3 regions of the Gordonia sp. Swx-4 genome follow, and region 3 is predicted to be linked to each of the others. Evidence: predicted binding sites of a transcription regulator. Region 3 holds the regulator's gene; each other region holds the start of a gene.

Region 1 (9,488 bases), 820 kb from region 3:
TAGCAATTGGATACGGGTCGGATCGGCAAGCATCCGGAAGACCTCGACCACCAATCGCACCTGGTCCTCCGCGATGGGAGGGTGGGCGTTCGGTGAATGCTTATCTGCATTCATATGCAGATAGTAGCGGGTTCCGATGAGGGGCGGAACCGGCGTCAGGAGAAGCGGATGTTCATGGTCGCGAGGCCGAACACCTTTCGGCCGCCCGACTTCGCGACGATGATGACGACGCCGGTCCGGGTCTCCGGGTCCAGCGACTTGATGCGTCCGCTGAACTCGATCTCGCCACCGTCGACGGCCGACACGGGAACGGTCTGCGACAGGCGGACCGAGTAGCGAGTGACAGCGCCGGGGTCGCCGGACCACGACGCGACGAATGCTGCACCGAGACCCATGGTGAACATTCCGTGGGCGATGACGTCGGGCAGGCCGGCGAGCCTGGCCACGGCTTCGTCCCAGTGGATCGGGTTGGCGTCGCCGGCGACACCGCCGTAGTTGACGAGGTCGCCGCGGGAGATGCGGGCGGTGTGGATCGGCAGTTCGTCGCCGACCGACAGATCGTCGAAGGAGCGGGCGCCGGACGGGCGCGTCGCGCCGTCGGCGACGCGGATCTCGCCTTCGGGCCGGACGGTCTTCTCGTACAGGTGGTGGGTGTCCTCGTGGCTGAAGATGTTGACGTCGTGCATCATCACCTTGCGTACCGCGGCGCTGAGGCCCGGATCGACCTCTTCGGCGGTCACGCCCACGACGGTGGTGTGCATCGTGTGCACCTTCTCGCCCGCGGCGTCGGTCATGGTGTTGGTCACCGTGATCAGTTCGCGGCCCGCGACCTTGCGCACGCCCGACAGTTCGACGTCGGTGACGAGCTCGTCGCCGGCGACGATCGGCCGGTGCTGTTCGAAGGCCTGCTCGGTCTGCACGTAGGTGTCGTAGCCGACGATCACGGACTCGAACAGCTCGCGGTTCGCCGCCATCGCCGGGATGGAGGTGAACGTCAGCGGCGCGACGAGTCCCGAATACCCGAGTGCGGCAGCAGCTTCGGGCTCCCAGTGGGCGGGGTGGTAGTCCTGCACCGCGCGGGCGTACTCGCGGACCTTCTCGCGTCCCACCTCATAGGAGCCGTCGAGGACGTAGTAGTGGCCGACGCGCGTCTCGAGGTCTGGCGCCTCGCCGGCTGCCGTCGGTTCCGTGATCGGGGGTTGGGTCATTTTGACAACGCTAATCGCGCGGGTTCCGTCGGCAAAACCGTGGTCGGTGTCCTGTCACGTACTCGACCGTGTCGGATGGAAGGTCACCGTCGCAATCCCTTGCCGTGCGCGAACTCCGCGGGGCGTCCCGAGGACTGCCAGGCGTGCCAGTTCTCCCGGTGCCGGCACATCACCTTCTCGTGCAGCCGACGGAACGTCGGGGAGATCCGGCGCAGCGTCTCGACGAGCGTCACGGCCGGCAACCGCAGGAGGATCAGTGCGAGTCCCGGGATCGGGTTGGGCATGTCGTAGCGGAAGCGCGTCGTCGGCATCATGTAGATCGTCGAGTAGGCGGCGTACATCATGGCGTTGTACTTGCCGCGGATGCGCTCGAGGCCCGTCGCGCTCTCGTTGGCGAACGCGGCCGGGAACGATTCGATGAGTTCGGCGCCGTCGGCGCCGGCGTCGTAGCTGCGGGTGGTGTTGACGAGGGCCAGCAATCGCAGTGAGTCGGCGATGGTCTCGGGGAACCACTGGGTCCGCACGCCGAGGAGGTGCCCGAGGTAGCGCTGGTAGTGCAGCAGCACCCGGATCTCTCGGGGTGTGGTCTGGACCCCGGTCAGCCACAGCGCCGACGCCGGCACGACGCTGCCGCCGAGCAGGGTCAGCAGCTGATACGACTGGCTGATCGGCTCGCCCCACCGTTCGACGTCCCACTCGGGGTGCTTCGCGACGGTGCGTCGGACCCACACATGCATCACGCGGACCCGCATCGCCGTCGCCCGGCCGGCTGATCCCGGGGTGAGCAGCGCGCCGGGCTGGGACACGTCGATCCAGAAACGGGAGGTCTCCAGGAATCGGCGCAGCGCGTTGTCGCCGGCATATCCGCCTGCCAGTGACAACGGCTTGGCGACCGCGGCCTCGGTGTACATCTCGAGAGTGATCCCACCGGCGACACTGAACAGGCCGGTACCCCAGCGGCGCCAGATCGCCTCACCCTCGGCGATGAGATGCGGATCGACCCAGTCGGGAACGGTCTCGAACTCCTCGAACAGTTCGACGAGTGCGGGCGGCGGGTTCTCGACGCTGTCGAGTCCGTCGGTCAGGGCCTTGTCCAGCAGTGTGCGCGCGGCTTCGGGGCCGAGCGTGCCGTAGACCTCGTCGACGAACCGCTCGGCCACGGGATCGGTGCGGAACATGTCCTCGGCGAAGGTGTGCAGGTGTTCGGGCTCGGGGTAGAGGTCCTTGCCGGTGACCTTGCGGACGAGGGCGCGCGTACGCCGGAGCTTTCGGTTCGACATCGCGGCGTCGTAGCTGACGGCCCTCGGGAAGCCGGGGGCGTCGTCGATCGGTCGACTCGGCAGCACTGCGGACACGGGAACCCCCAACTGTTTGAGACGAATCGAATCATGTGTATCACTCGAGGGTTGACCAGCGCACGTTCGCCCTTGACCTGAAGTTCACTTGAAGTTGCACGGTGGGGGCGGAGCCGTCACCACTCAACGAGGAGATCCGATGCGACAGGTGCTACCCGACCTCTGGGAGACAACGACCGACAACCCGTTCCCCGGTCTCACCACCCATGCGTATCTGTGGACGTCCGACCGCAACGCGCTGTTCTACTCGATGGCATCGGATGCCGAGTTCGACGATCTGGAGAAGCTGGGCGGTGTCGACGACCAGTACCTGTCCCATCAGGACGAGGCCGGCCCGATTCTCGGTCGTGTCGAAGACCGGTTCGGGGCGACGCTGCACGCGCCCGCTCCCGAGGCCGAGCGGATCGGCCGCTTTGCGCGCGTGGACATCGCGGTCGCGGAACGGTACGTCGACGACAACGGGGTCGAGGTGATCCCGACTCCGGGGCACACGCCCGGCAGCACGTGCTACCTGGTGCCTGGTGATGACGGTCTTCGGTACCTTTTCACCGGGGACACCCTGTATCTGAGCGCATCCGGGGAATGGGCCGCCGGATACCTACCGTTCAGCAATGCGAATACCCTCGCGGAGAGCCTGCATCTGCTGGCGACCCTCGCTCCCGACGTGGTCATCTCGAGCGCATTCGCCGGGGAGTCGGCGGTGAATCAGGTTGCCGCGCAGGACTGGTCGGGCTACATCGAGCAGGCGCTCGAAAGATTGGCAATCGCGTCCGGAACAACACGTTGATGTGCGGGTGATCTGCTGGTGAAGCCTGTGGAGCTTTCCTGCGTGACGACGGATTCGTGTGTAACATCGAACATGCATTCGAACCGCGGAATCTTGGGGGGTGACCGTCGTGGCCGTTGCTGCAACTGTCGACGCCGCCGACCCGGCACCCTCTGACGCGGTCGCGATCATCGAGCAGATGCACGCCCTCACCGACCGGTTGCAGAATGTTGACCTCTCTCGATTGTCCGATGTCGAGGTCGACCAGGTGGCCGCCGAGAACGAGCGTCTGATCGCCCGCCTGACCTACGCCGGCAACCAGCAGATCGTCGAGGTCGAGAACCGCAGCCTGGCCCGAAAGACCGGTCACCGCAGCATCATCCAGTACATGCAACACCGCCTGCGGATCGCCTTCCCCGGCCGACGCCACGCCGAGGTGAAAGCCACCGCCACCTACACCGACCTCACCACCGGACAACCACTCGAACCCGAACTGCCGACGCTCGCCCGAGAATTGGCCGACGGCCGGGTGGGGTCTGCCCACGTTCATGCGGTGATGGACGTCGTGGACCAGATCCCACATGCCGTCCCACACGATGTGCGCGCCGCCGCCGAGCAAACCCTGGCCGAATACGCCGCCACGCTCACGCCCGCCGAGATCGGTCAGGTCGGTGCCCGACTGCTGGCACACCTCGACCCCGACGGAACCCTCACCGACCACGACGACCGCGTACGCCGCCGCAACCTGCAGGTGAACCGGCAACGCGCCGACGGGACCTCCAAACTCATCGCCAACCTCACCCCTCTGGCGCGGGCGCGGATCATGACTTTCCTGGCCGTCTGGGCCCGACCGGGCATGAACAACCCCACCGATCCCGAATCGCCGTGCGGTTCGATCGAGGACGCCGACCCCGAGGTGGTCGCGGCAGCAGCCGACCGCGACCACCGCACCCCCGCACAGCGCAATCACGACGCCCTCAACGCACTGCTGGAAGCGGTGTTCGACGACGGAATGCTCGGCAAGACCCACCGAGGCCTGCCGGTCCAGCTGATCGCCAAAGCCGAGCTCGACGACCTCATCCGCGAAACCGGGTCCGCCACCAGCGCCGACGGCACCCTGATCCCCATCGCAGACCTCATCGCCATCGGCGCCGACGTGCAGCCCTGGTTGGCGGTGTTCAGAGACGCCACCGCGGTCCCGCTGTACTTCGGACGCGGCAAACGACTCGCCACCATGGAACAGCGGCTCGTCTCGTTTGCCAGACCTGACGGCGAGATGTGCTCCAACCCGGACTGCGACATGCCCACCACACACGTGGAAATGCATCACGCCCACACCGATTGGGGTGATGGCGGATTCACCGACATCGACAATCTCACTCCGGCCTGCACCCGCCACCACCACATGGTCGGTGACCAACCCGGTCAATACTCGACCCGGATGATCGCCGACGGCGCCGACGAAGGCAGATGTGTCTGGCAGTTGAACGCCGAACCAGGGGCGCCACCCAACCCCGAACGCATCAACCGGCGACCCGACATAGCCGGACGGTTCCGCGAAGTCCTCACCGACATTCGTGACGCCATCCACGGACAACTCGAACCGTTGTCCGTCGATGCACCACGCCCACAACTACGGCAGGTCATCGATCTGCAGGAGGCGTCACCCGCCGAACTCGCCATTGCCTCGGTGTTGCTGAATGCTGCCTACCTGAACTGAGACGGCCTGCCGAGTATCCAGAACTGGTGGCAGTCAGTCGAACAGTCGCCGGAACACGTTGGTCTCGGCGAGATCGACCAGCTCGTCGCCCCGGCCCGACAACACGGTGCGGAGGGCGTAGAGCGTGAATCCCTTGGCCTGGGCGGCAGTTACCGTCGGCGGGATCGAGAGCTCCTGGCGGGCGGTTGTGACATCGAGTAGCGCCGGTCCGTCGTGGGCCAGGAATTCGTCGATGGCCCCGGCGAGATCGTCGGGCTGCTCGACCTTGCGTCCGCGTATCCCGACGGCCTCGGCGAGTTTCGCGAAGTCGGGGTTCTCCAGATCTGTCCCGTAGTTGACGAACCCGGCCGCTTTCATCTCCACCTCGACGAAGTTCAGTGAGGAGTTGTTGTAGACGACGATCTTCACCGGCAGTTTGTTCTGGGTGATGGTCAACAGCTCGCCGAGCAGCATCGCGAGTCCGCCGTCGCCGGCGAGTGCGATGACCTGGCGCCCGGGGAAGGCGGTCTGCGCACCGATGGCCTGCGAGACCGCATTCGCCATCGACCCATGGGTGAACGAACCGATCAGGCGGCGGGCGCCGTTCATCACCAGATAGCGCGCCGCCCACACGACCGGGGAGCCGACGTCGGGGATGAACACGGCATCCGCACCGGCCTTCTCACTGATCAGCCGGGTGAGGTACTGCGGGTGGATGGGTGCCCGGTTGCGGTCGTTGTCGGCCAGTTCGTCCAGACGTCGACGCGCCTTGGTGTAGTGCGCGAGAGAGGACGTCAGGTGTTCCGGATCGCGGCCGGTCGAGACCAGCGGGATCAACGCGCGCACGGTGTCGCCGACGTCTCCGACCAGCGGTACGTCGACCGGGCACCGGCGGCCGATCTGCTCGCCGCGGATGTCGACCTGGATGATGGTCGCCTTCGACGGGTAGAACTGCTCGTACGGGAAGTCGGTGCCCAGCATCAGCAGGGTGTCGCATTTCTCGATTGCGCGATAGCCCGACGAAAAGCCCAGCAGCCCGGTCATTCCGACGTCGTAGGGATTGTCGTACTCGATGAACTCCTTGCCGCGCAACGCATGCACGACCGGTGCTTGTAGTGTGCGGGCCAGTTCGACGACCTCATCGTGGGCGCCCTGCACGCCGGCGCCCGCGAGGATGGTGACGCGCTGGGCGGCGTTCAGGGTGTCCGCGGTGCGCGTCAGGTCGGCATCGGTGGGCCGCACGACGCGCCGAACCTGCCGGATCGGGGCTCCCGCACGGCGTTTGGGGCACGGCTTGAGGAACAGCTCGCCGGGGATCACGAGCACCGCCACGTCGCGTCGCTCGACCGCGGTCCGCAACGCCACATCGAGCAGTCGCGGCATCTGGTCGGGGGTGCTGACCATCTCGCAGAATGCGCTGCACTCACGGAAGAGCTGTTCGGGGTGGGTCTCCTGGAAGTAACCGCTGCCGATCTCGGGGCCGGGGATGTGGGCGGCGATGGCGAGCACCGGGACGCGGCTGCGATGGGCGTCGAAGAGTCCGTTGATCAGGTGGAGGTTGCCGGGACCGCAACTGCCCACGCAGACCGCGAGTTCGCCGGTGAGAGCAGCCTCGGCGGAGGCAGCGAAAGCAGCGGCTTCCTCGTGGCGGACATGCTCCCAGGTGATGGCCTCGGCGCTGCGTAGGGCGTCGGTGAGACCGTTGAGGGAATCGCCCGGAAGCCCGTATACACGCTGCACTCCGGAACGATCGAGCTCTTCGACGATCCTCTCGGCGACTGTTGTCGACATGGCGATCCATTCGGTCGAGTCCGTGTGAACCCCGACTATAGACGCGACGCCAGCGGTACCGACCTGGTTCAACTTTCGTGCGCGATGATTCGCGGCGTGGCGTTCGGTTTCGCCGATGACACCAGCTGTCCGGCACAGCGCGGTGAACCACTGCAGAGACTCCGTCGACCTCCTCAGCGGCGGACGCCTCAATCCCGGCGTCGCCGTGAGTGTTTCGATGCGCTACGACGATTTCAGGCCCCACTCCACCCGGAAACCCATGACATCGAGAACTTCTCCAAGGATCGCGTCGTCCCAGGGTCTCGTCGTCATCCCACGGACTCGGCGACCTCGCCCGACGACTCGGACCTGTGCTGGCGGGGTAGCCCCGGCGCCTGTGGATGCCGCCGGGCTGTGGATGGCGTCGTCGGCCACGACGCTTCTCGTCGGGGTCCGTCGTCACAGTGGATCGCACCACGCCGGGCGGCGTGGGCCTCGTGTTCTGCGAGGTGGATCGACACACGGGAGTCGCTCATGAAAGTCCTGACCGCCACCTCCTCCGGTGCCACCCGAGAGGATGACTTCTGCCACGCCGTCGAGGGCGAGATCGTGCTGCCGTCGGTGGTGTGCGATTCCCGGACCTGCGGATGCGACCGCGCGTTCGGCGGACTCAACTCTCACCAGGCCACCACGACGATCATGGTCCGCGACCTCGACCTGACCGTCGAGGATCTGGTGGCGGCCGCCTTCGGATATCTGGAGTCCGCAGGATGGGCCGATCTGCTCAGGTCCGATGTCGTGCCCGAAGAGCCGGCGGACCCGGTTGCGGCATACGCCCTCGAGCTGCTGGTGCCGACGCTGGTGCTGGCCGCGCAACTCGATCCCGGAGTCATCATCCGGGTCGCCTACAACCGCAGAGCCGACGCGTGGGAGTACGCCGTGGCGAGCTGATCACCACGCCTGCTCGCCGGCAGACAGTATTTCGGTGATGCGTCCTCGGTCGAGGTCGCATCACCGAAACGAAGTCCCATGGACTCAGCCCTGGTGATCCGAGGTCACCGCGAGGTCCTTCGCGGCGTCGAACTCTGCCCGGAGAGTGTTCAGCCGGGCGTCGGCGAACTCGAGTGAGTCCGAACCCAGGAGCTGGTGCAGCGGCGCGTCGCCCTCCACGGCGACGGTGATGATGGCCGCCGCGGCGCGGACCGGATCGCCCAGCTGGGTGCCGGGCATGGCCTGGTGTGCCCGGGTCATCTCGCGGATGGCGGGATAGGCGTCGACCGTGGACTCGGGCAGACCCAGCGAGGTGGCACGCAGGAAGTCGGTCCGCAGGTACCCGGGTTCGATCAGGTTGACCGAAATGTCGAAGTCGGCGATCTCGGCGGCGAGCGACTCGGTGAGGCCCTCCAGTGCGAACTTGCCTGCGCTGTACAGGCCCCAACCGGGGAACGTGGTCAGGCCGAGGATCGACGACACGTTGATGATGTGGCCACCGCGGCGTGCCCGCATCTGGGGGAGCGTTGCCCGCAGCACGTTCCAGACCCCGAAGATCTGAACGTCGAACATGTCGCGGGCCTCGGCGTCGGTGACCTCCTCGACTGCGGCGAGGAAGCCGTAGCCCGCATTGTTGACCACCACGTCGATGCCGCCGAACCGATCGTGCGTGGCCGCGACCGCAGCGGTGACCTCGGCTTCGTCGGCGAGCGACACCTGCAGGGGGAGAAAGTGACTCGTGTCGATGCCGGCGAGGGCCTCGGTCAGTCGATCCGTCGAGCGTGTGGTGGCGGCGACGTTGTCACCGCGCTGCAGCAGTTGCGTGACCAGCTCCAGGCCGAGGCCGCGCGAGGCGCCGGTGACGAACCAGGTGGCCGGACGATCGGTGGGGTAGCTCATGATTGCCTCCTGTGTGCTCCGGCTCGTCTCTCGAACCGGTGGCACCAGAATCGCGCCGCGAAAGGCCCTGTGGGACGTCATAACTGATCACGTCGAACCCAGGACCGCGCAACCTGGGATTGAGAGACCCAGGCACGGTCCGCACCGGACGCGCATGATGTGGTCATGGCCGATCTGAATCGAGAACTCGCGGATTTCCTCCGCCGTGCTCGGGCCGCGCGCGATCCGCAACAGGCCGGCCTCCCCGATGACGGGCGGGTTCGCCGCGTCAAGGGACTGCGGCGCGAAGAGGTGGCCGTGCTCGCCGGGGTGTCCACCGACTACTACACGCGTCTCGAGCAGGGCCGGCGCATCGTCCCGTCGACGCAGGTCATCGACGCGGTCGCGCGTGCCCTCGGGCTCGACGACGTGGGGCGTACCCACCTGCATGACCTCGTCTCGGCGACGCGGACTTCGCGGGCGGCTGTACGGTCGCGTTCAGCGGTGCAGCGCGTGCGACCCGGACTGCGCCGGTTGCTCGACTCACTCGACGCGCATCCCGCGCTGGTCCTCGGCCGCCGGACCGAAGTGCTGGCGGCCAACCGGATGGCGTGTGCGTTGTTCGCCGACTTCGAGCGCATGCCCGGACGCGAACGGAACTACGCCCGCTGGATGCTGCTCTCCGACGACGCGCGCAGCCTCTTCGTGGACTGGGAGGTGCAGGCCCGCAACGCAGTAGAGGCGCTCCGGCTCGAGGCCGGACGCGCGCCGGAGGATCGCGACCTCATCGAACTGGTCGGGGAGCTGTCGGTGTCGAGTCC
Region 2 (9,488 bases), 100 kb from region 3:
AGACGACGAACGAGTCCGCGGTCATACCGATACCGATGATCAGACCGGCGATGCCCGCGAGGTCGAGGGTGAATCCGATCCAGCGGCCGAGCAGGACGATGATGCCGTAGACCATCGCTCCGGCGAGGACCAGCGACAGCATCGTCAGGATGCCGAGCATGCGGTAGTAGGCCAGTGCGTAGATCAACACCGCGACGAGGCCGATCGCACCGGCGAGCAGGCCCGCCTTCAGCGACGAGAGACCCAGTGTCGCGGAGACGGTTTCGGCGTCGGAGGCGTTGAACGACAGCGGCAGTGAGCCGTACTTGAGCACGTTCGCGAGTTCGTTGGACGATTTCTCGGTGAACGGGTCGGCGCTGCTGCCGCTGATGCGGGTCTGGCCGCCGGGGATCGGCTCGTTGATGGCCGGTGCGGAGACGACGGCCGAGTCGAGGGTGAACGCGGTCTGCGTGCGGTTGGGCGCTTCCTGGGCGGTGTACTTGGGCCAGAAGTCCGCGGCCTTGCCCTTGAACTCGAGGGTGACGACCCATTCGCCGGTCTGCGGATCGGTGCCGGCGGACGCGTCCTTGATGTCGCGGCCGTCGATGATCTGCGGACCGAGGAGGTAGACCTCCTTACCGTCGGTGGAACACGCCACCAGGTACTGATCGGGCAGATCGTTGCCGCGGAGCGGGTCGTTGGCGGTCGGCGAACAGTCCATCTTCGCCATCTGCTCCTGCAGCGGGACCAGCTGCTCCTGCTTGGCATCGCCGGGCGCTTGACGGATCTTGCGCTGTTCGGCGATCGCCGCCGCGGCCACCTCGGTGGGCATCGCGTTGCCCTGGTCCTCGTCCTGGTTCTCCGGCTTGGGCGGCTGCGGGGTCGCCGCCGTGGCGCCGACGACCGGCCGCACATACAGACGCGCGGTCTGACTCAGCGACTTGGCCTGCGCGCCGTCCTCACCGGGAACCGTGATCACGAGGTTGTTGCCGGTGACGACGACCTCGGAACCGGACACGCCGAGGCCGTTCACACGCTGCTCGATGATCTGCTTGGCCTGGTCGAGCTGCTGGCGGGTCGGCTCCTTGCCGTCCTCGGTGCGCGCGGTCAGCGTCACCCGGGTTCCGCCCTGCAGGTCGATACCCAGTTTGGGCTCGAGCGTCCGGGGACCGGTGAAGTAGATCAACCCGTACACGACGGCGAGCAGAGCGAGGAAGGCCACGAGCGGACGCCACGGTGGGATCTCTCGACTCGGTCGCGACCGCTTGCCGGCGGGCTTGTCCGCCTTTGCGGTCGAGCGAGGACTTGTCACAGCTGTTCAGGTCTCCTTTGGGAACGTCAACCGGCCGAGGGCACTCTGACCGCATGACCCACCGACTCCGAAGGTCTGCGTGCGCGCGCCGCGATGGCAGCGGGGCACGCAGACCTCAGCAAGACAGGCGATGCGCGGGAGGTGGGCAGGAGGCGCCACGCCGATCGCCGGCGCGGCGCTGCTCCGGGATTACTTGTCGGTGTCGCGCGCGTCGTCGGACGACGGCTTGTCGAGGCTGACCGAGTCCGAGTCGTCCGCGTAGTCGCTGTAGTCGGCTTCCGGAGCGGTGTGGCCCGGGTAGGTCGCGGCGGCCTCGTCGGTGGGGATGACGCGCATGATCGCGAGACGGTTCCAGCGGGTGACCACACCGGTGGCGATCTCCACGTCGACGAAGTCGGACGACGCCGCATCGATGACGGTGCCGAACAGGCCCGAGGTCAGCTGGATGCGCGTACCCGTCGACACCGAGTTCTGCATGTCCTGCATCTCGGCCGCGCGCTTCTTCTGCTTCCGCATCGACAAGAACATGAAGCCGGCGAGCAGTGCCAGCAAGAGGGGGAAGAGCAGAGCGTCCATGGGTGAGAGTCAGTCCTTTGTGTTTCGGGTTGTACCGCGTGCACCACCACCCCGCGCCGAACGGCGAGAGGCGTCAGATGGTCACGCTGTGCTCCACACAGTGTGCCACGTCCACCGGAGAGAGCATCCCTGCAGGTGGTGCCCCGCGTCACACCGGGGTTCCGCACGCGGGTCGGGTCAGAGTTCGCCGAACAGGGACTCGCCCCCGACGTCGCGGGGGCGGGCGCCGAACGAGGCGTTCATCGCGCCGGCGGGCGGCGTCAGGCCGAGGTGATGCCACGCCGCCGCGGTGGCGACTCGGCCACGTGGGGTGCGGGCGATCATCCCGGCCCGGACCAGGAACGGCTCGCAGACCTCTTCGACGGTCGCGGGCTCCTCGCCGACCGCCACGGCCAGCGTCGACACCCCCACCGGTCCCCCGCCGAACGCCCGGATCAGGGCGTCGAGGACGGCGCGGTCGAGTCGGTCGAAACCGAGTTCGTCGACGTCGTAGACCTTGAGGGCGGCGCGGGCGACGTCGACGGTGATCGAGCCGTCGCCGCGGACCTCGGCGTAGTCGCGGACGCGTCGGAGCAGGCGGTTGGCGATTCGGGGCGTGCCGCGTGACCGGCGCGCGATCTCCTCGGAGGCGTCGGGCCGCAGCTCCATGCCGAGGATGCCCGCGGACCGGTTGAGCACCCGGACGAGTTCGGCGGGGTCGTAGAACTCCATGTGCGCGGTGAACCCGAAGCGGTCGCGCAGCGGGCCGGTCAGCGAGCCGGAACGGGTGGTGGCGCCGACCAGGGTGAACGGGGCGACGTCGAGTGGGATCGAGGTGGCACCCGGGCCCTTGCCGACCACGACGTCGACGCGGAAGTCCTCCATCGCGAGATACAGCATCTCCTCGGCGGGCCGGGCGATGCGGTGGATCTCGTCGATGAACAGCACGTCGCCCTCGACGAGGTTCGACAGCATGGCGGCGAGGTCCCCGGCGCGTTCGAGTGCCGGACCCGATGTCACCCGGATCGCCGCACCCATCTCGGACGCGATGATCATGGCGAGCGAGGTCTTGCCGAGTCCCGGAGGACCGGACAGCAGGATGTGGTCGGGGGTCCCGCCGCGGCCCTTGGCCCCGTGGAGGACGAGTTCGAGCTGCTCGCAGACGCGCGGCTGACCGATGAAATCGGCCAGCGACCGCGGACGCAGGCCTGCGTCGAGATCGCCGTCGGACCGGACCGGTGTCGCGTTGACCTCGCGATCCTCGAGGTCGTCGGGATCGCCGGTCATCACGAAGCCTTGCCCAGCATCGCCAGCGACCGGCGGAGCACGGTCGACGCATCGGCGTCGGGGTTCTCGGCGAGGACCGCGGTGACCGCCTTCTCTGCGGGGGCAGCGGTGAAGCCGAGTCCGACGAGCGCCTCGGCCACCTGATCGCGGATTCCGACTGCGGGAACGCTGCCGGTGGCCGTGTCGGCCGTCGGACGGTCCACCTTGTCCCGCAGTTCGACGCAGAGTCTTTCGGCGACCCGCTTGCCGATGCCGGGCACCGACGTCAGTGCCTTGGTGTCGGAGTCGGCCAGCGCACGACGCAACGCGTCGGGTTCGAGGACCGCGAGGGTCGCCATCGCCAGCCGCGGACCGACGCCGGTGACCGTCTGCAGCAGCGCGAACAGCGCGCGGGCGTCGGGTTCGGTGAACCCGTACAGCGTCATCGAGTCCTCGCGGACGATCATCGAGGTCAACAGCGTGGCCTCGTCGCCGCGGCGAAGACGGGACAACGTGACCGGGGTCGCCAGAACCCGGTAACCGACTCCCGCACAGTCGATCACGGCGTGATCGAGGGCGATCTCGAGAACCGGACCGCGGACTGACGCGATCATGCGCGACTCCCCTCTCGTGCCTGGGCGAGCCGCTGGCGATGCTTCGCGGCGGCCGCATCGGCCTGTTTCTGCGCGGCTGCCATCCGCTCCATCATGGGTCCGCGCCAGCAGTGACAGATCGCGAGCGCGAGAGCGTCCGCGGCGTCGGCCGGCTTCGGCTTGGTCTGCATGCCGAGAATCCGCGTCACCATCGCGGTCACCTGGGCCTTGTCCGCCCGACCGCTGCCGGTGACGGCGGCCTTGACCTCCGACGGCGTGTGGAACCGGACGGGCACGTCACGCTGACTCGCCGCAAGCGCGATCACGCCGCCGGCCTGGGCGGTGCCCATCGCGGTCGAGACCTGGTTCTGCGCGAACACACGCTCGATGGCCACCACATCGGGCTGGTGGACGTCGAGCCAGTGGCACGCCGAGGTATAGATCGCGAGCAGCCGCTCGGCCAGATCCATGTCGCTCGGCGTGCGCACCACGTCCACGTCGAGTGCGGTCACCGACCTTCCGCGACCCGACTCCACCAGCGCTATGCCGCACCGCGTGAGACCCGGATCGACGCCCATGACGCGCACTCGTACCCTCCCAGGCATCCGAACGATGTTACGAACAACTGTTCGAGATCCTATCGGGGAGAGCGGACAACTCCGATGATCAACACGCCCCCGCGAGGGCGGCGAGCCTCAGTCGTTCTCGAGCTCGGCAAGGACCTCGTCGCTGATGTCGACGTTGCTGTAGACGTTCTGCACGTCGTCGGAGTCCTCGAGCGCGTCGATCAGCTTGAAGACCTTGCGCGCACCGTCGGCGTCGACGGCGACCTCCACCGATGCGCGGAAGCTGGCCTCGGCGGAGTCGTAGTCGATGCCGGCTTCCTGCAGGGCGCTGCGCACCGCGATCAGATCGGTCGGTTCGCTGACGATCTCGAAGGTGTCGCCGAGGTCGGTGACCTCTTCGGCACCGGCGTCGAGCACGGCCATCAGGACGTCGTCCTCGGACTGGCCGTTCTTCTCGAGGGTGACGACGCCCTTGCGGGTGAACAGGTACGACACCGAACCCGGGTCGGCCATGTTGCCGCCGTTGCGGGTCATCGCCGTGCGGACCTCGCCGGCCGCGCGGTTCCGGTTGTCGGTGAGGCACTCGATCAGGATCGCCACGCCGTTGGGGCCGTAGCCCTCGTACATGATGGTCTGCCAATCGGCGCCGCCCGCCTCTTCACCACCGCCGCGCTTGCGGGCGCGTTCGATGTTGTCGTTGGGCACCGACGACTTCTTCGCCTTCTGGATGGCGTCGAAGAGGGTGGGGTTGCCGGCCGGGTCACCACCGCCGGTTCGTGCCGCCACCTCGATGTTCTTGATGAGCTTGGCGAACATCTTCCCGCGCTTGGCGTCGATGACCGCCTTCTTGTGCTTGGTGGTGGCCCATTTGGAATGGCCGCTCATGTCGTCGCATCCTTTCCCGGTGCCGGTGCGCAGCGGGTGGTCACCCGCGGAACGCATGCCGGGCCCGTGGCCCCGCATCCGACGATCCTCAAGCCTGCCGACTGCTGCCGCAGGCGCTTGCACTGTCGCTGGTTCGGCACGATCTTACCGACGCACCATCTGCACGAAGTATTCATGTACGCGTCCGTCGCCGGTGACCTCCGGATGGAACGACGTCGCGAGCACATTTCCCTGACGTACGGCGACGATCCGACCCTCGGCCGGCCCCTCCGGAACCCGGGCGAGGACCTCCACGTCGGGTGAGATCGATTCGACCCAGGGCGCCCGGATGAAGACCGCCCGCATCGGCTGCGCACCGGCTCGATCGGTGATGCCGACGAAGTCGAGATCGGTCTCGAAACTCTCCACCTGACGGCCGAAGGCGTTGCGCCGCACCGTGATGTCGAGCGCGTCGAGGTGGCGCGCGTCGGGACGGGTGTCGAGGATCGTGGAGGCGAGCATGATCATGCCCGCGCAGGAGCCGTAAGCGGGCAGCCCGTCCGAGAGTCGCTCGGCGAGCGGGTCGAAGAGATCGAAGATGCCCAGCAGCTTGCTCATCGTCGTCGACTCCCCGCCGGGGATGACGATGCCGTCGATCTCGTCGAGCTCGGACCGCCTGCGGATGGGCAGTGCGTCGGCGCCGCTGGCCTCGAGGGCGTGGACGTGTTCGCGCACGTCACCCTGGAGTGCGAGAACCCCGATCCGCGGTCGCGATCCGGCGCTCACCGATCGGTCCGGGCGTGCTGGTCCTCGGGCATCTGGCGTCCGGTGCGGGCGAGCCCCTCCTGCGTGACCGCCGCGACCATGCGTCCCTGCCGGTCGAAGATCCGGCCCTGCGTCAGGGCACGTCCGCCGTCCGCGGACGGCGACGTCTGGTCATAGAGCAGCCAGTCGTCGGCGCGGAACGGGCGCATGAACCACATCGCGTGGTCGAGGGAGGCGACCTGCGGGTTGGACTCGGGGTGCGGCACGCGCGACGACCCGAGCAGGGTCATGTCGCTCATGTAGGCGAGCGTGCCCACGTGGAACACCGTGTCGTCGGGCAGCTGGTGCCGATACCGGAACCAGACCCGTTGCTGCGCAGCGAGATACGGGGAGGTGACCATCTTCTCGGGCGGCACGATGCGGAGGTCGAAGTTACGCCATTCCTTGAACACCGCGCGCTCTTCCTCGCCCAGCTCGTCGAGGCGGTCGGTGAGTTCCTCGGGGTCCGGCACCGGCGGCATGCGGTCCTGGTGCTCGTAGCCCTGGTCGGTCCGGACGTGGAACGACGCCGACATCGTGAAGATCGCCTCACCACGCTGGATCCCGGTGACCCGCCGGGTGACGAAGGACCGCCCGTCGCGGATCCGGTCGACGAGGAACACCGCCGGGATGTCGGGATCGCCGGGTCGCAGGAAGTATCCGTGCAGCGAGTGGACGTAATGGTCGGCGTCGACCGTTCGCGTCGCCGACATCAGCGCCTGACCGGCGACCTGGCCGCCGAAGGTGCGCTGGAGGTGGCTGGGGAAAGCACCACCCCGGTAGATGTCGGTCTCGATCTGCTCGACCTGGAGTATGTCCTCGATGGCTGCCACGCCGACCAGTATCCCGCACCGGGCAACCCATCCCGATGTCAGCCTCTACAGCTCGTCGAGCGTCATGATCCCGTCCTGGATGGCGCGGGCCACGAGCGAGGCCTTGGTGGGGGCCGGGCGACCGATCTCGGCGTACTTGGCGCGGATGCGGGTCAGGTGGGTGTTGACCGTGCCGAGGGAGATGTAGAGCTCCTGGGCGACGGCGGGCTTGGAGTCGACGAGCATCCAGGTCCGCAGCACCTCGACCTCGCGGGAGGTGAGATTGGGCTTGGCGCGACCGGTGGACGCCTCGGTGGTCACCGCGGTTTCGGACGCCGGCATCGGCGAGGCGACGCGGTGCAGGTGCGGGTGCCCGGCGCGGAGACCGAGGCCGGGCTGGTTCTGACGGGAGACCTGTCCGGGGAGCGGCATCCGGCGGGCCGCGAGACGGGCCAGTGCCTCCTGGCGACGGGCCTGCGCCTCGGCGTCGCGTCGAGCGTTGATCTGGCGCAGGTGCTGGGGGGCCTGGTGGGCGATCGCAGTCATGTGTGCTTCCTCTTCACTCATCGAACCGGATGGTCTGTGCCGGGTCTTCGCCGGCGATGAGTTGAAGATTATAGGCGTTTCGCGCCCCGGTCGATGGGGAGAACTCCCCACCGCATGGGGAGAACTACCCATGCCATAACCGCAGGTCAGAGGACCCGGTCAGCCTGCGGCGTTCCGCGCGGCCTCCGCGTCGATCAGCGGGAGGTCCTCTCGGGTCACGATGCGCGAGGACACCGCGTACTCGACGAGCTTGGTGCGGCGGTTGCTCGCGAGTTTGCCACCGCCGCCGCGCATCCCGCTGACGCCGAGCTGATCGAGCTTGTCGCAGACGTTGTCGAGCTTGCGGTTGAACTTGGTCAGCGGCCAGCCGAGGCGTCGGGCGGCCTGGGCCGAGGACGGGATCGACGAGGCGCCGGTCCCCTCGCGGCGCAGGATCTCCTCCGCCAGTACGACGATGAGCAGCTTCTGGCTCTCGGTCAGGGTCGGCACGCCCTGAGTGGTGTGGCCGCCGCTGAACTCCGGGCGGGTCACCGACTTCACCTGCGGCGCACGGGCGAACACACTCAGCTCGTAGGTGGTGGGGCCGGCGGTGAACACGATGGTGGTCTCGCCGAACACCAGCGGCATGCGGGCCCCCGGACCGAGGGTGGCCGAGAAGCCGACATCACCGGCCGACACGCTCGCCGACAGGTGGGTGCCCAGGTTGGTGAGCCACCACAGCCCGTTCTCGTTGTGCACCACCAGGAATCGGCGGTGGAGATACGGGTTGTCGTCGATCGACAGATCGGCCTCACGGCCGATGAAGAAACGCCGGTCGGCGTCGAGCGCGGTTCGTTCGCCGCAGTACTCGACGTAGGTCGCACCGTCGAGCCCGGTGTCGGCGGCGTCCGAGGGGTCGTAGACCGAGGGATCGTGACCTGTGTTCACCAGATCACCTCCATCAGTTGGGGTCTGAGACCGTCGCCTCGTCGGTGGACTTTCCCTCGGCGGCGCCGTCGAGAGCAGGCATCGTCAGGGTCGGAACCGACTCGTGCACGGTCACCACGATGACGGTGACGTTGTCGTGGGCGCCGAGTGCGAGCGCCGCATCGACGAGACGTTCGGCCGCTTCGTCGGAGGTCGACGCGTTGGCGAGGATGTCGCCGATCTCCTCGTCGGGCAGCTCACCGGTGAGCCCGTCGGTACAGAGGAGCAGGACATCGCCCGGGAAGGCCGGGGTGTTGAAGAAATCCGGGACGGGATCGACCATCCCGGCACCGAGGGCACGGGTGATGACGTTGCGCCGCGGATCGGTTCGCGCCTGCTCCGGCGTCAGGAAGCCCGCGTCGATGAATTCCTGGACCTGTGAGTGGTCGGTGGTCAGCTGCTGCAGCGAACCGTTCTGGTACCGGTAGGTGCGCGAGTCGCCGATGTTGAGGACCAGCCAGTGCGGGCTCTGTTCGTGGGTGACCAGCACAGCACCGGTGGCGGTGGTGCCCGCCCGACGGTCGGTCTCGGTGTCGATCTCGCCGATGCGGCGCTGTGCCGCGACCAGCAGGTCGTCGAGCTGCACCTTGGTGGCGTTCAATTCACCGGCGCTCGTCGCCTCGGAGAGCGTGAGCAGTGCGGCCTCGCTGGCGAGTTCGCCGCTGTCGTGACCGCCCATGCCGTCGGCGATGAGATACATGCCCGGCAGTGCCAGGGCGGCATCCTCGTTGGTCTCGCGGACCCGGCCGACGTTGCACGCCGCCGACCACTCGAGCCGCAATTCACCCACGATGTGTGTGCCCGAGACCGAGGCATCCCGAACGATGGTCGCCGCATCCATGATCAGCAGATCCTACCGCCGGAACACCCCCGGCTCGCTACGCATGTCGACTGTTCGGTCTCCGGCGTGTTGAACGGGGGCGCTCCGGCGGCGGGGGTCACCAGCCGCGCTCCGCCAGGCGGTGCGGCGTCCTGAACGTATCCGCTAACCGTCCGAGGCGTCAGCCCGGTAATCGGCAAGTAAATGGAGTAGATCGACGAGCTGCTAGACACGTTTAGTTGAGGCGCGCGCACGTCTACCCCCTAAGTTGACGCTCGGTCGTGCGGCTCGCGTAGACACGAAGCCTCCCACGGAAGCAGTGGCCGCCTCTGGTTTAGAGAAATCGCGGAAAAACGCGGGCGAATGAGTCAGTGGTCTGCACTGCCCACTCACGCAGCGCCGCGC
Region 3 (9,488 bases):
CGGCGCCGGTGTGCTCGTCCAGGACGCGCTGTTCGCGACCCTCGACCCGACGACGCGCCGGGCCACCCTCGACGACGGGCGGGCCGTGGTCTTCACCGACACGGTCGGTTTCGTCCGCCACCTGCCGACCCAGCTCGTCGAGGCGTTCCGGTCGACGCTGGAGGAGGTCGTCGACGCCGATCTGCTCCTGCACGTGGTCGACGGATCGGATCCGTTCCCGATGGAACAGATCTCGGCGGTACGTCAGGTCATCAGCGAGGTCGTCGCCGAGGAGAAGGCGGAGGCGCCGCCGGAACTGCTGGTGATCAACAAGATCGACGCGATCGACGGTAACCGGCTCACCGAGCTGCGCGGCGCGGTCGGCGCCGACGCGGTGTTCGTCTCGGCACGCACCGGCGAGGGACTGCCCGAACTGTTCGACCGGGTCCGCGAGTTCGTGGGCCGCGAAGACGTCGAGCTCACCATCGAGGTGCCGTTCTCCCGCGGCGACATCGTCTCCCGGATCCACAGCGAGGGCGAGGTCCTCACCTCCGAGCACACCGAGTCGGGTACCACCATGAAGGTCCGCGTCCCGGCCGCTTTCGCGGGCGAGATCGCGGACCTCGAGGTCTAGCTGTCAGTCGGCATCCAGGTCGGTTTCGACGAGGGTGACGATCTTGTCGAGCGCCGCCTGGTCCTCGGCGGTCACCACGACCCGGGTGCCCTTCTCGGCGCCGAGCGTCATGATCATCAGCGCGGAACCGGCGTCGACCGGGTCGCCGCCCTCGAGTCCGAGGGTCACGGTGCTGCCGGTGTCGGCGACGGCCTCGGCGATGATCGTGGCCGGCCGGGCGTGCAGGCCGACTGCCGATCCGACGGTGACGGTGGTGCTGGGCATGGTGCCTCCTGTGTTGGCGATTGCTTGTCGGTTGGTGGTTGTGCGTGGCGATGTGGTCGCGCGTCGGGGTCTGGACTTCAGGCTGCCACGGCCTCGAGATCGGCCGCGGCGATCTCGCGGGTCCGGCCGAACTGCTTCGCCGCGATCACCACGACCGCGCTCAGGACGGTGCCGGCGAGCAGGGCCACGAGGAACAGCACCCAGCTGTTCATGGCGAAGAAGACGAAGATGCCGCCGTGCGGGGCGCGGAGCTCGACACCGAATGCCATGATCAGTGCGCCGGAAAGGGCGCCGCCGGCCATCATCGACGGGATGACTCGGAACGGGTCGGCCGCGGCGAACGGGATGGCGCCCTCGGAGATGAACGACGCCCCGAGAAGCCATGCGGCCTTGCCGTTCTCGCGTTCGGGTTCGGTGAACAGGCCGGGACGCAACACCGTTGCGAGCGCCAGGGCGAGCGGCGGGACCATGCCGGCACACATGACGGCGGCCATGATCTGGAACTGTGCGGGACCGGCGGTCGCGGCATCGGCGATACCGGCGGTGGCGAACAGGTAGGCGGTCTTGTTGACCGGGCCGCCGAGGTCGAAGCACATCATCAGACCGAGCACGATGCCCAGGACGACGGCCGATCCGCCGGACATGCTCTCGAGTCCGGAGTTCATCTGCTCGGTCAGCCAGGCGAGCGGCTTGCCGAGAACCAGGTAGAGCAGACCGCCGACGATCAGGCTGCCGAACAACGGGATGACCACGACCGGCATCAGTCCACGGGCCCACTGCGGCACGGGGAGTCGCGAGATCCACAGGCACGCGGCACCGGCGATGAGGCCGCCGATGAGTGCGCCGATGAAGCTCGCGCCGACTGCGAGGGACACGATGCCCGCGACGAAACCGGGTGCGATGCCGGGACGATCGGCGATCGCAAAGGAGATGTACCCGGCCAGGACCGGGACGGCGAGTCCCATCACCCCCGACCCGATCGCGAAACTGACCGCGCCGAGGTACTGGAGGAGACCCCCGGAGGGGAGATCCCAGAGGCTGTTGTTCAGGGCGATGAAGGCGGCGTCGTTGAGGGAACCGCCGGCATCGAGCGTACTGTTGGCGATCTCGTAGCCCGCGAGCAGGAAGCCCAGCGCGATGAGCAGACCGCCCGCCGCGACGAACGGGATCATGTAGCTGACACCGGTCATGAGTGCCTGACGGGTGCGCCCGGCCAGTCCGACGCCGGATGAACCCGCCTCGGCGGACTCGGTGCCGCCGTCGTCGGTCACGCGAGCCGCATCCGGATTCCGTCCGGCCGCAACGGCTTCGGCGATCATCGTGTCGGGTTCGTTGATGGCGCGCTTGACGCCCGAGGCGATCACCGGCTTGCCGTGGAAGCGGCCCTTGCCCTTGACCCCGATGTCGGTGGCGAAGATGACGGCGTCGGCGGACGCGATGACCTCGGGATCGAACGGTGTGGTGGCCGAGGAGCCCTGCGTCTCCACCGCGAAGTCGACCCCGGCCCGTTCGGCAGCGTACTTCAGTGCGTCCGCGGCCATGTAGGTGTGCGCGATCCCGGTGGGGCAGGCGGTGATCGCGAGGATGCGCGGCCGGTTCTCGGAGACCGTCTCGCTGCGCTTCTCGGTGGCGGCCGGGGTCTCCCTCGCCGCCGGGGCTGCCGGGGGAGTGGCGGCCTTCCCGGCGTCGGGATCGATGGCCGCGGTGACCAGTTCGATGACGCGGTCGTCGGTCTCGGCCTCGCGGAGGCTCGCCACGAAGTCGGGGCGGACGAGCGAGCGCGCCAGGGAACTCAGCAGTTTCATGTGCGCGGCCGCACCGCCCTCGGGGGCGGCGATGAGGAAGACGAGATCCGCCGGACCGTCGGGTGCGCCGAAGTCGACCTTGCGGGACAGGCGCGCCATGGCGAGGCTCGCCGACGTCACCGATGCGGTGCGGGCGTGCGGGATCGCGATGCCACCGGGTAGTCCGGTGGCGGACTTGGCCTCTCGCTCGAGTGCCGCCCGGGCCAGGTCGGCGGGATCGGTGGTCCGTCCGGCCGCGGCCAGAGCATCGGCGAGAGTGGTGATGACGGCGGCGGGGTCGGCGCCGGCGTCGACGTCGAGACTCACCGTCTGCGCGGTGATGATCTGCTCGGTCATGGGATGTCCTTCGGCAATGTGGGTCGGGGGTTTGTGGGGGTCCTGTGGGCGCGGGATCGGCTTCATCTCATCGGCCGGCCCCGGAGAGTTCCGTGATCGTGACCCCGGACAGGTCGAGATGATCGGGAGTGGGGGAGGCGGTGCCGGCGAGCGCGGCGGCCGCCGAACCGTAGGCGACGGCGGAGCGGAGACATTCCGGAGCCGACGCACCGCGCGTCTGGGCGATGAGGAAGCCGGCCAGGGACGAGTCGCCCGCGCCGACGGTGCTGCGCGGGACGATCGGCGGTGGGGTCGCGCACCAAGTGCCCGCAGCGGTGACGAGGACGGCGCCCCGCGCCCCCAGCGTCGCCAGGACGCTGCCGCCGATCTGCTCGACAAGGGCCTGCGAGGCGGTCACGACCGGCCGGAGATCGTTGCGCGACAGGGAATCACGGAGCTCGGCGGCATCGGCGCCGGTGAGTTCGGCGAGTTCGTCCTCGTTGGGTTTGATCAGGTCGACACGTCCTGCCGCGGCTGCGCGCAACGGTGCTCCCGAGGTGTCCACGGCCACGCGGCATCCGGCGGTGACCAGCGCGTCGGCGACCGTCCGGTACCAGTCCTCCGGCACGCCGGGTGGAAGTGATCCACACAGCGTGACCCACTCCGCGCCGTTCGCGTGGGTGCGGATCAGAGTGGACAGCGACTCGAGCTGAGCTGCTGTCAGGGTCACGCCCGGGGCGTTGATCTTCGTGGTGGTGCCGTCGGATTCGGCGATGGTGACGTTGGAACGGACCTCGCCGTCGACGGGGACGGCGTCGTAGGGGAGTCCGAGGTCGTCGAGCGCGGCGAGCAGGGGGTCGCCGGTGCGAGCGGGCAGCAGGGCCCGTGTCGAGAGACCGGCGGCGGCGACGGTGCGGGCGACGTTGACGCCCTTGCCGCCCGGTTCGGCGCGGACGACGCCGGCCCGCTGGACCTCGCCGCGTCGCAGCGGGGTGGCGAGTTCGAGGGTGCGGTCGACGCTGGGATTGGCGGAGACGGTGAGGATCACGCGATCACGACCTCGACGCCGCGGGCGGACAGTGCGGCCGAGAACTGCGGATCGACGCCGGAATCGGTGATGAGAACGTCGATGTCGTCGATGCCGGCGAAACCGGACAGCTCCTCGCGCTCCATCTTCGAACTGTCGGCGAGGACGACGACGCGGCGGGCTGCGGCGACCATCGCCGCCTTCACCGCCGCCTCGTCGGGATCGGGGGTGGACAGACCGTGCGCCTCGCTCAGGCCGTTGGTGCCGATGAACGCGGTCGTCACGCGGAGTCGGCCGAGCGCGGCGACCGTTTCGGCGCCGACCGTCGCCTGCGTGAGTCCGCGGACGCGACCGCCGAGGGAGTGGAGACCGTCGGCATGGCGTCCGGCGAGCAGCCCGGCGATCGGGAGGCTGTTGGTGATCAGTGTGAGATCGCGGTCGCGCGGCATGGCCTCGGCGGCCCGGAAGGTGGTGGTGCCGGCGTCGAAGAGCACCGATCCGCCGTCGGGCGGGAGGAAACGAAGCGCGGCACGGCCGATCGCGGCCTTCTCCTCGGTCTGTTCCGTCTCGCGCTCGTCGATGCCGAGTTCACCGATCACGCGCAGGACCTCGGGGCGGACGGCACCGCCGTGGACTCGCTGCAGGTGCCCGGCACGTTCGAGCACCGCGAGGTCGCGGCGGACCGTCTCACTGGTCACGTCGAACTTCGCGGCGAGCTCGGCGACCGAGGCGCGTCCTGCGACGCGTACCTCCTCGGCGATGGCCTGCTGTCTCTCCTCGGCGTACACACCGGCTCCGTTCTGATCGTTCCCGTGGCGCTGATCGGGCCGTCCAATGTGGGAACATGTGGCTTTGCGTGTTGTAGTAATTGTGTTTACGCCTGTTTATGTTGACAAGTCAAGAAGAATTTGTAACCGTGGTCACATGACGCAGATTCTGACGGGGACGCCGGTTGTCGGTGGTGTGGCTCTCGGGCCCGCACTCTGGCCGGGACGCCGACCCGACCACTCCGCAGAGGCACTGGGCGCAGGCGTCGAGATCGCCGAGGACCGTCGCGCCGACGAGGCCGAACGGTTCACCGCCGCGGCGGCCGCGGTCGCCGCGCGCCTACGTGAGCGTGCATCGCAGAACACCGGCGTCGCCGCCGAGGTGCTCACCGCAACGGCCGGACTCGCGGAGGACCGCGGCTGGATCGGTGCCGCCTCGGGTCTGATCGCCAAGGGCGCCTCGGCGCCGTCGGCCGCCGTCGCCGCCACTGAACAGTTCGCCGCCGTGTTCACCAAGCTCGGTGGGCTCATGGCCGAGCGCGTCACCGATCTCAACGACGTCCGCGACCGCGTCCTCGCCGAACTCCTGGGCCTCCCCGAGCCCGGCGTGCCCACGCCGGACGTGCCCTCGGTCCTCCTCGCCGACGACCTCGCGCCCGCCGACACCGCGGGGCTCGATCCCGCCACCACCATCGCGCTGGTTACCCGCCTGGGCGGGCCCACCAGCCACACCGCGATCATCGCCCGGCAGCTCGGCATCCCGTGTGTCGTCGCGGTCCCCGGTCTCGCCGGGATCGACTCGGGCACGGTGATACTCGTGGACGGCACGACAGGCGAGATCGTCGTGCAACCCGACAACGCCGCCGCGCGGGCCCGTGTCGACGAGTACACGCGTCAGGCCGCACGGGTCGCCGGCTGGTCGGGCCCGGGTCGCACCGCCGACGGTGTGGAGGTGGCGATCCTGGCCAACGTCGCCGACGGATCGTCGGCCCGTGCGGCCACCGATCATCCGGTGGAGGGCGTCGGACTGTTCCGCACCGAACTGGCCTTCCTCGAACGCGCCGACGAGCCGTCGGTGGAGGAACAGGCGGACATCTATCGCGAGGTGCTCGACGCGTTCGGCGGCCGCAGGGTCGTCATCCGTACGCTCGACGCCGGCTCGGACAAGCCGCTGCGCTTCGTGCACCAGCCCGAGGAGGCCAACCCGGCGCTCGGTGTGCGCGGCGACCGGATCGCCTTGGCACACCCCGAGATCCGTGCCCATCAGCTCGACGCGATCACACGCGCCGCGGAGGGTTCCGAGACGAGCCCCTGGGTCATGGCGCCGATGATCGCCTCACCGGCCGAGGCGGCCGCCTTCGCCGCTCAGGTACGGGAACGCGGACTGGTCGCCGGGGTGATGATCGAGGTCCCCGCCGCCGCGATCCTCGCGCCGGCGATCCTGGCCGAGGTCGACTTCGTCTCGATCGGCACCAACGACCTCACGCAGTACACGATGGCCGCCGACCGGATGTCGGCCGATCTCGCATCGCTGACCGATCCGTGGCAGCCGGCGGTCCTGCACCTCATCGCGACGGTCGCGCGGGCCGGACGGGATCAGGGGAAACCGGTGGGCGTGTGCGGCGAGGCCGCGGCGGACCCGATCCTCGCCTGTGTGCTCGTCGGGTTGGGTGTCACCTCGCTGTCGAGTGCTCCGGTGGCGGCCGCCGCGGTCGGTGCCCGCCTCGGCGGCGTCTCACGGTCGACCTGCGAAAACGCGGCGACAGCCGCGCTCGCCACCACCGATCCGGCTGCGGCGCGCGAGGCTGCCGCCGCGGTTCTCGAGAACGAAGAGGTCAGATACGCCGCATCACGGTGACGACCTTGCCGAGGATCACGGCCTCGTCGCCCGGGATCGGGTCGAACAGCTCGTTGTGCGGCATCAGCCAGACATGACCCTTCTGGCGTTTGAAGGTCTTGACCGTGGCCTCGCCGTCGATCATCGCGGCCACGATGTCGCCGTTGTCGGCCACGTTCTGCTGGCGGACGACCACCCAGTCGCCGTCGCAGATCGCGGCGTCGATCATCGACTCACCGACGACCTTCAGCAGGAACAGCGAACCCTCGCCGACGAGCTCGCGGGGGAGCGGGAAGACGTCCTCGACGGCTTCTTCCGCGAGGATCGGGCCGCCTGCGGCGATCCGGCCGAGCACCGGCACGAAGGTGGGCTCGGGTAGCGCACCACCGGTCGGTGAGGTGGGCGTCGGCGGCTCGCTCGGTGCGATGTTGACCGCTCGCGGACGATTCGCGTCGCGCTTGAGGAGGCCCTTGCGTTCGAGCGTCCGCAGTTGGTGGGCGACGGAGGAGGTCGACGTGAGACCCACCTCGTCACCGATCTCGCGGATGCTCGGCGGGTAACCGCGCTCGCGCACGGATCTGCGGATCACCTCGAGAACTCCGCGCTGCCGCGGCGTCAGCGAGGCCTCGGCCGCCGCCATGTCTGCCGGGGCGACGGGCTCGTCGGCGCCCCGCGCTCCGGTGCGCTTACCGCCGTCATCGCTCATGATCGGGTTCCTCTCGATTCCGAACGTGCTGGTAGATCGCTTGTCTGACGACGACCCTAGCCGAGAATGCCGACCGCATCAAACATTTGTTCGACGTGTTGCGAGACAAGTGTCGGAGTGCCGTGCTACAAATCGAACATCAGTGCATCGAACAGATGATCGACAATCGAACAGTTCGAACGCCGACGACGCAGTCGGAGCACGGACAAGCGTTCGACCGGAAACACGGAGGGCATCATGCGCACCGCCACTCTCATCGACCCCGACCGCTCCACCGATTCGGTCCGTGGTGACGTCCTGGAGCGTCCGCGCCCGATGCGCCGCGGCGACGGCCGCCGGCCCGTCGACGGGCGTCCGGTGCCGGAGTCGGCGGTCCGGGTCCGCCGGGTCGCCTCCACCCGGTGCGCCTCGCCGGTCGGTATGCGGGGTCGTGCACCGGTCGTACCCGTCTCGCGTGTTGCGCATACCGCGCCCTCGGCCGTCATCCGGCGGCGTCGGCGCACGGCGACGGCAATTCTCGCCGGCGTCGGGCTCGCTCTGGCCGTGTGGGTCATCGCGGTCGTCGGTCAGAACTACGCCGCGACGGTCACACCTTCTTCGGTCGGCACCGAGGTCGTACACGTGCGGTCGGGCGACTCGCTGAGCACCATCGCATCGCGCGTCGCCCCCGAGATGCCGCGTGAGGCGGTCGTCGACGAGATCATCCAGCTGAACGACCTCCCGTCGAGCGGGCTGCGCGTCGGTCAGCCGCTGCTCGCCCCCCGGTACCACTGAGCACGGGCGGTATCCTCGATGTCACAGGGACCGGCCGACTACCGGCCTGGCATGCGGCGCGGCTGCACCAGAGTGTCCCGTGACCTGCGTGAGGATACGATGCGCTGCCCCTTCTGCAAGAACGACGACACCAAGGTCATCGACTCGCGTGTCGCTGATGAGGGGCAGGCCATCCGGCGCCGCCGCTCCTGCGTGGAGTGCGGGCGACGCTTCTCGACCGTGGAGAGCGCGGTGCTCGCGGTGGTCAAACGCAACGGCGTCACCGAACCGTTCAGTCGCGAGAAGGTGATGAGGGGCGTCCGGCGCGCATGCCAGGGACGCCACGTCGCCGAGGACGCATTGGCGCAGCTCGCCCAGCAGGTCGAGGACACCGTACGTGCCAGTGGATCGGCCGAGATCCCCAGCAACGAGGTCGGTCTCGCGATCCTCAAGCCGCTGCGCGACCTCGACGAGGTCGCCTACCTGCGGTTCGCGTCGGTCTATCGCTCGTTCGACTCCGTCGAGGACTTCCAGCGCGAGATCGACGACCTCCGAGCCGCCTCAGCCGAGTCGGTCAAGAGTTCGTAGGACCCGCTTCTCCGACACCGGGTACGCGGTGCCGAGCCGTTCGGCGAACAATCCCACCCGCAGCTCCTCGACGAGCCACTGGGCCTCGTCGTTGACGTGCGCCTTCCGGTGGTCGGGCACCTGAGTCAGTCGTTGCGCCCACCGCTCGGTCACCCGGTCGACGACGGCTACTCCGGCCTGATCCCGGGCCGCCGATGCAGGGAGCGCCGACAGGCGGGCCTCGGCGGCCGCGAGGTAGCGCGGCACATTCTCCAGATGTCGTCGTGCGGTGGCGGCGACGAATCCGTCGAAGACGAGATTGTCCAGCTGTTCGGCGACGTCATCGGCCGCGAGTGAACCGGCATGTCGGTCGATCGCGGCACGGACCGGTGCCACCCAACCGAGGGATTCGACGGCGAGAGAGAAGTAGTCCGGTGCCGACTCGGTGATCCGTGGACGCAACTTCTCGGTGAGCACGCGGAATGTCTCGGGAGAGCGCACCGCCGACAGGGTGCCGGCGTCGAGGCCCGCCACGACATCGCGGATGGCGCGACGTGTGCAGTCGGCCAGCAACGCATCGAGATCCGGGTAGGGGCTCTGGCTCAGCGCGAGTCGACCCGCGGCCCCGAGGGAACCGGCCACGCGGCGGTGCAGGGGCGGGATCGCCAGGTCGAGGAGCGCGACGATTCCTCTCGCCGCCAATCGATCACGGGTCTGCTCCGACGCGGCGTCGATCACGACCACCCCGCGCGTGCGTCCGGCGTCGTCGGTGATCGCGTCGATGGTCGGGTAACGGGTGAGGCGTTGTCCGGCGATGTCGACGGTCCGCTGTGC

The links. The regulator LexA, encoded in region 3, represses DNA repair genes until DNA is damaged. The targets are predictions, from matches to a motif close to CGAACANNTGTTCG.
Region 1: the regulator LexA is predicted to act here: its motif matches at 3,418-3,431, upstream of PWF70_RS10065 (HNH endonuclease signature motif containing protein).
Region 2: the regulator LexA is predicted to act here: its motif matches at 4,324-4,337, upstream of ruvC (crossover junction endodeoxyribonuclease RuvC).

Annotation. Positions count from the first base shown of each region.
Region 1 is NZ_CP128197.1:2,227,944-2,237,431, forward strand. Features, by position in the region: gene PWF70_RS10045 (ArsR/SmtB family transcription factor) at 1-114, opposite strand, end outside; gene PWF70_RS10050 (fused (3R)-hydroxyacyl-ACP dehydratase subunits HadA/HadB) at 156-1,208, opposite strand; gene PWF70_RS10055 (oxygenase MpaB family protein) at 1,292-2,563, opposite strand; gene PWF70_RS10060 (MBL fold metallo-hydrolase) at 2,703-3,350, shown strand; gene PWF70_RS10065 (HNH endonuclease signature motif containing protein) at 3,451-5,049, shown strand; gene poxB (ubiquinone-dependent pyruvate dehydrogenase) at 5,083-6,819, opposite strand; partial or broken gene PWF70_RS10075 (LLM class flavin-dependent oxidoreductase) at 6,980-7,113, shown strand; gene PWF70_RS10080 (DUF7715 family protein) at 7,333-7,749, shown strand; gene PWF70_RS10085 (SDR family NAD(P)-dependent oxidoreductase) at 7,834-8,688, opposite strand; gene PWF70_RS10090 (helix-turn-helix transcriptional regulator) at 8,854-9,488, shown strand, end outside.
Region 2 is NZ_CP128197.1:2,942,572-2,952,059, forward strand. Features, by position in the region: gene secD (protein translocase subunit SecD) at 1-1,291, opposite strand, end outside; gene yajC (preprotein translocase subunit YajC) at 1,481-1,867, opposite strand; gene ruvB (Holliday junction branch migration DNA helicase RuvB) at 2,045-3,133, opposite strand; gene ruvA (Holliday junction branch migration protein RuvA) at 3,133-3,726, opposite strand; gene ruvC (crossover junction endodeoxyribonuclease RuvC) at 3,723-4,292, opposite strand; gene PWF70_RS13345 (YebC/PmpR family DNA-binding transcriptional regulator) at 4,401-5,156, opposite strand; gene pdxT (pyridoxal 5'-phosphate synthase glutaminase subunit PdxT) at 5,301-5,921, opposite strand; gene PWF70_RS13355 (acyl-CoA thioesterase) at 5,918-6,772, opposite strand; gene PWF70_RS13360 (helix-turn-helix transcriptional regulator) at 6,818-7,297, opposite strand; gene PWF70_RS13365 (hypothetical protein) at 7,457-8,224, opposite strand; gene PWF70_RS13370 (PP2C family protein-serine/threonine phosphatase) at 8,238-9,104, opposite strand; gene PWF70_RS13375 (DUF4268 domain-containing protein) at 9,418-9,488, opposite strand, start outside.
Region 3 is NZ_CP128197.1:3,044,580-3,054,067, reverse strand. Features, by position in the region: gene hflX (GTPase HflX) at 1-613, shown strand, start outside; gene PWF70_RS13855 (HPr family phosphocarrier protein) at 617-877, opposite strand; gene PWF70_RS13850 (PTS fructose transporter subunit IIABC) at 955-3,018, opposite strand; gene pfkB (1-phosphofructokinase) at 3,086-4,045, opposite strand; gene PWF70_RS13840 (DeoR/GlpR family DNA-binding transcription regulator) at 4,042-4,812, opposite strand; gene PWF70_RS13835 (putative PEP-binding protein) at 4,949-6,649, shown strand; gene lexA (transcriptional repressor LexA) at 6,627-7,334, opposite strand; gene PWF70_RS13825 (LysM peptidoglycan-binding domain-containing protein) at 7,572-8,108, shown strand; gene nrdR (transcriptional regulator NrdR) at 8,208-8,675, shown strand; gene hrpA (ATP-dependent RNA helicase HrpA) at 8,649-9,488, opposite strand, start outside.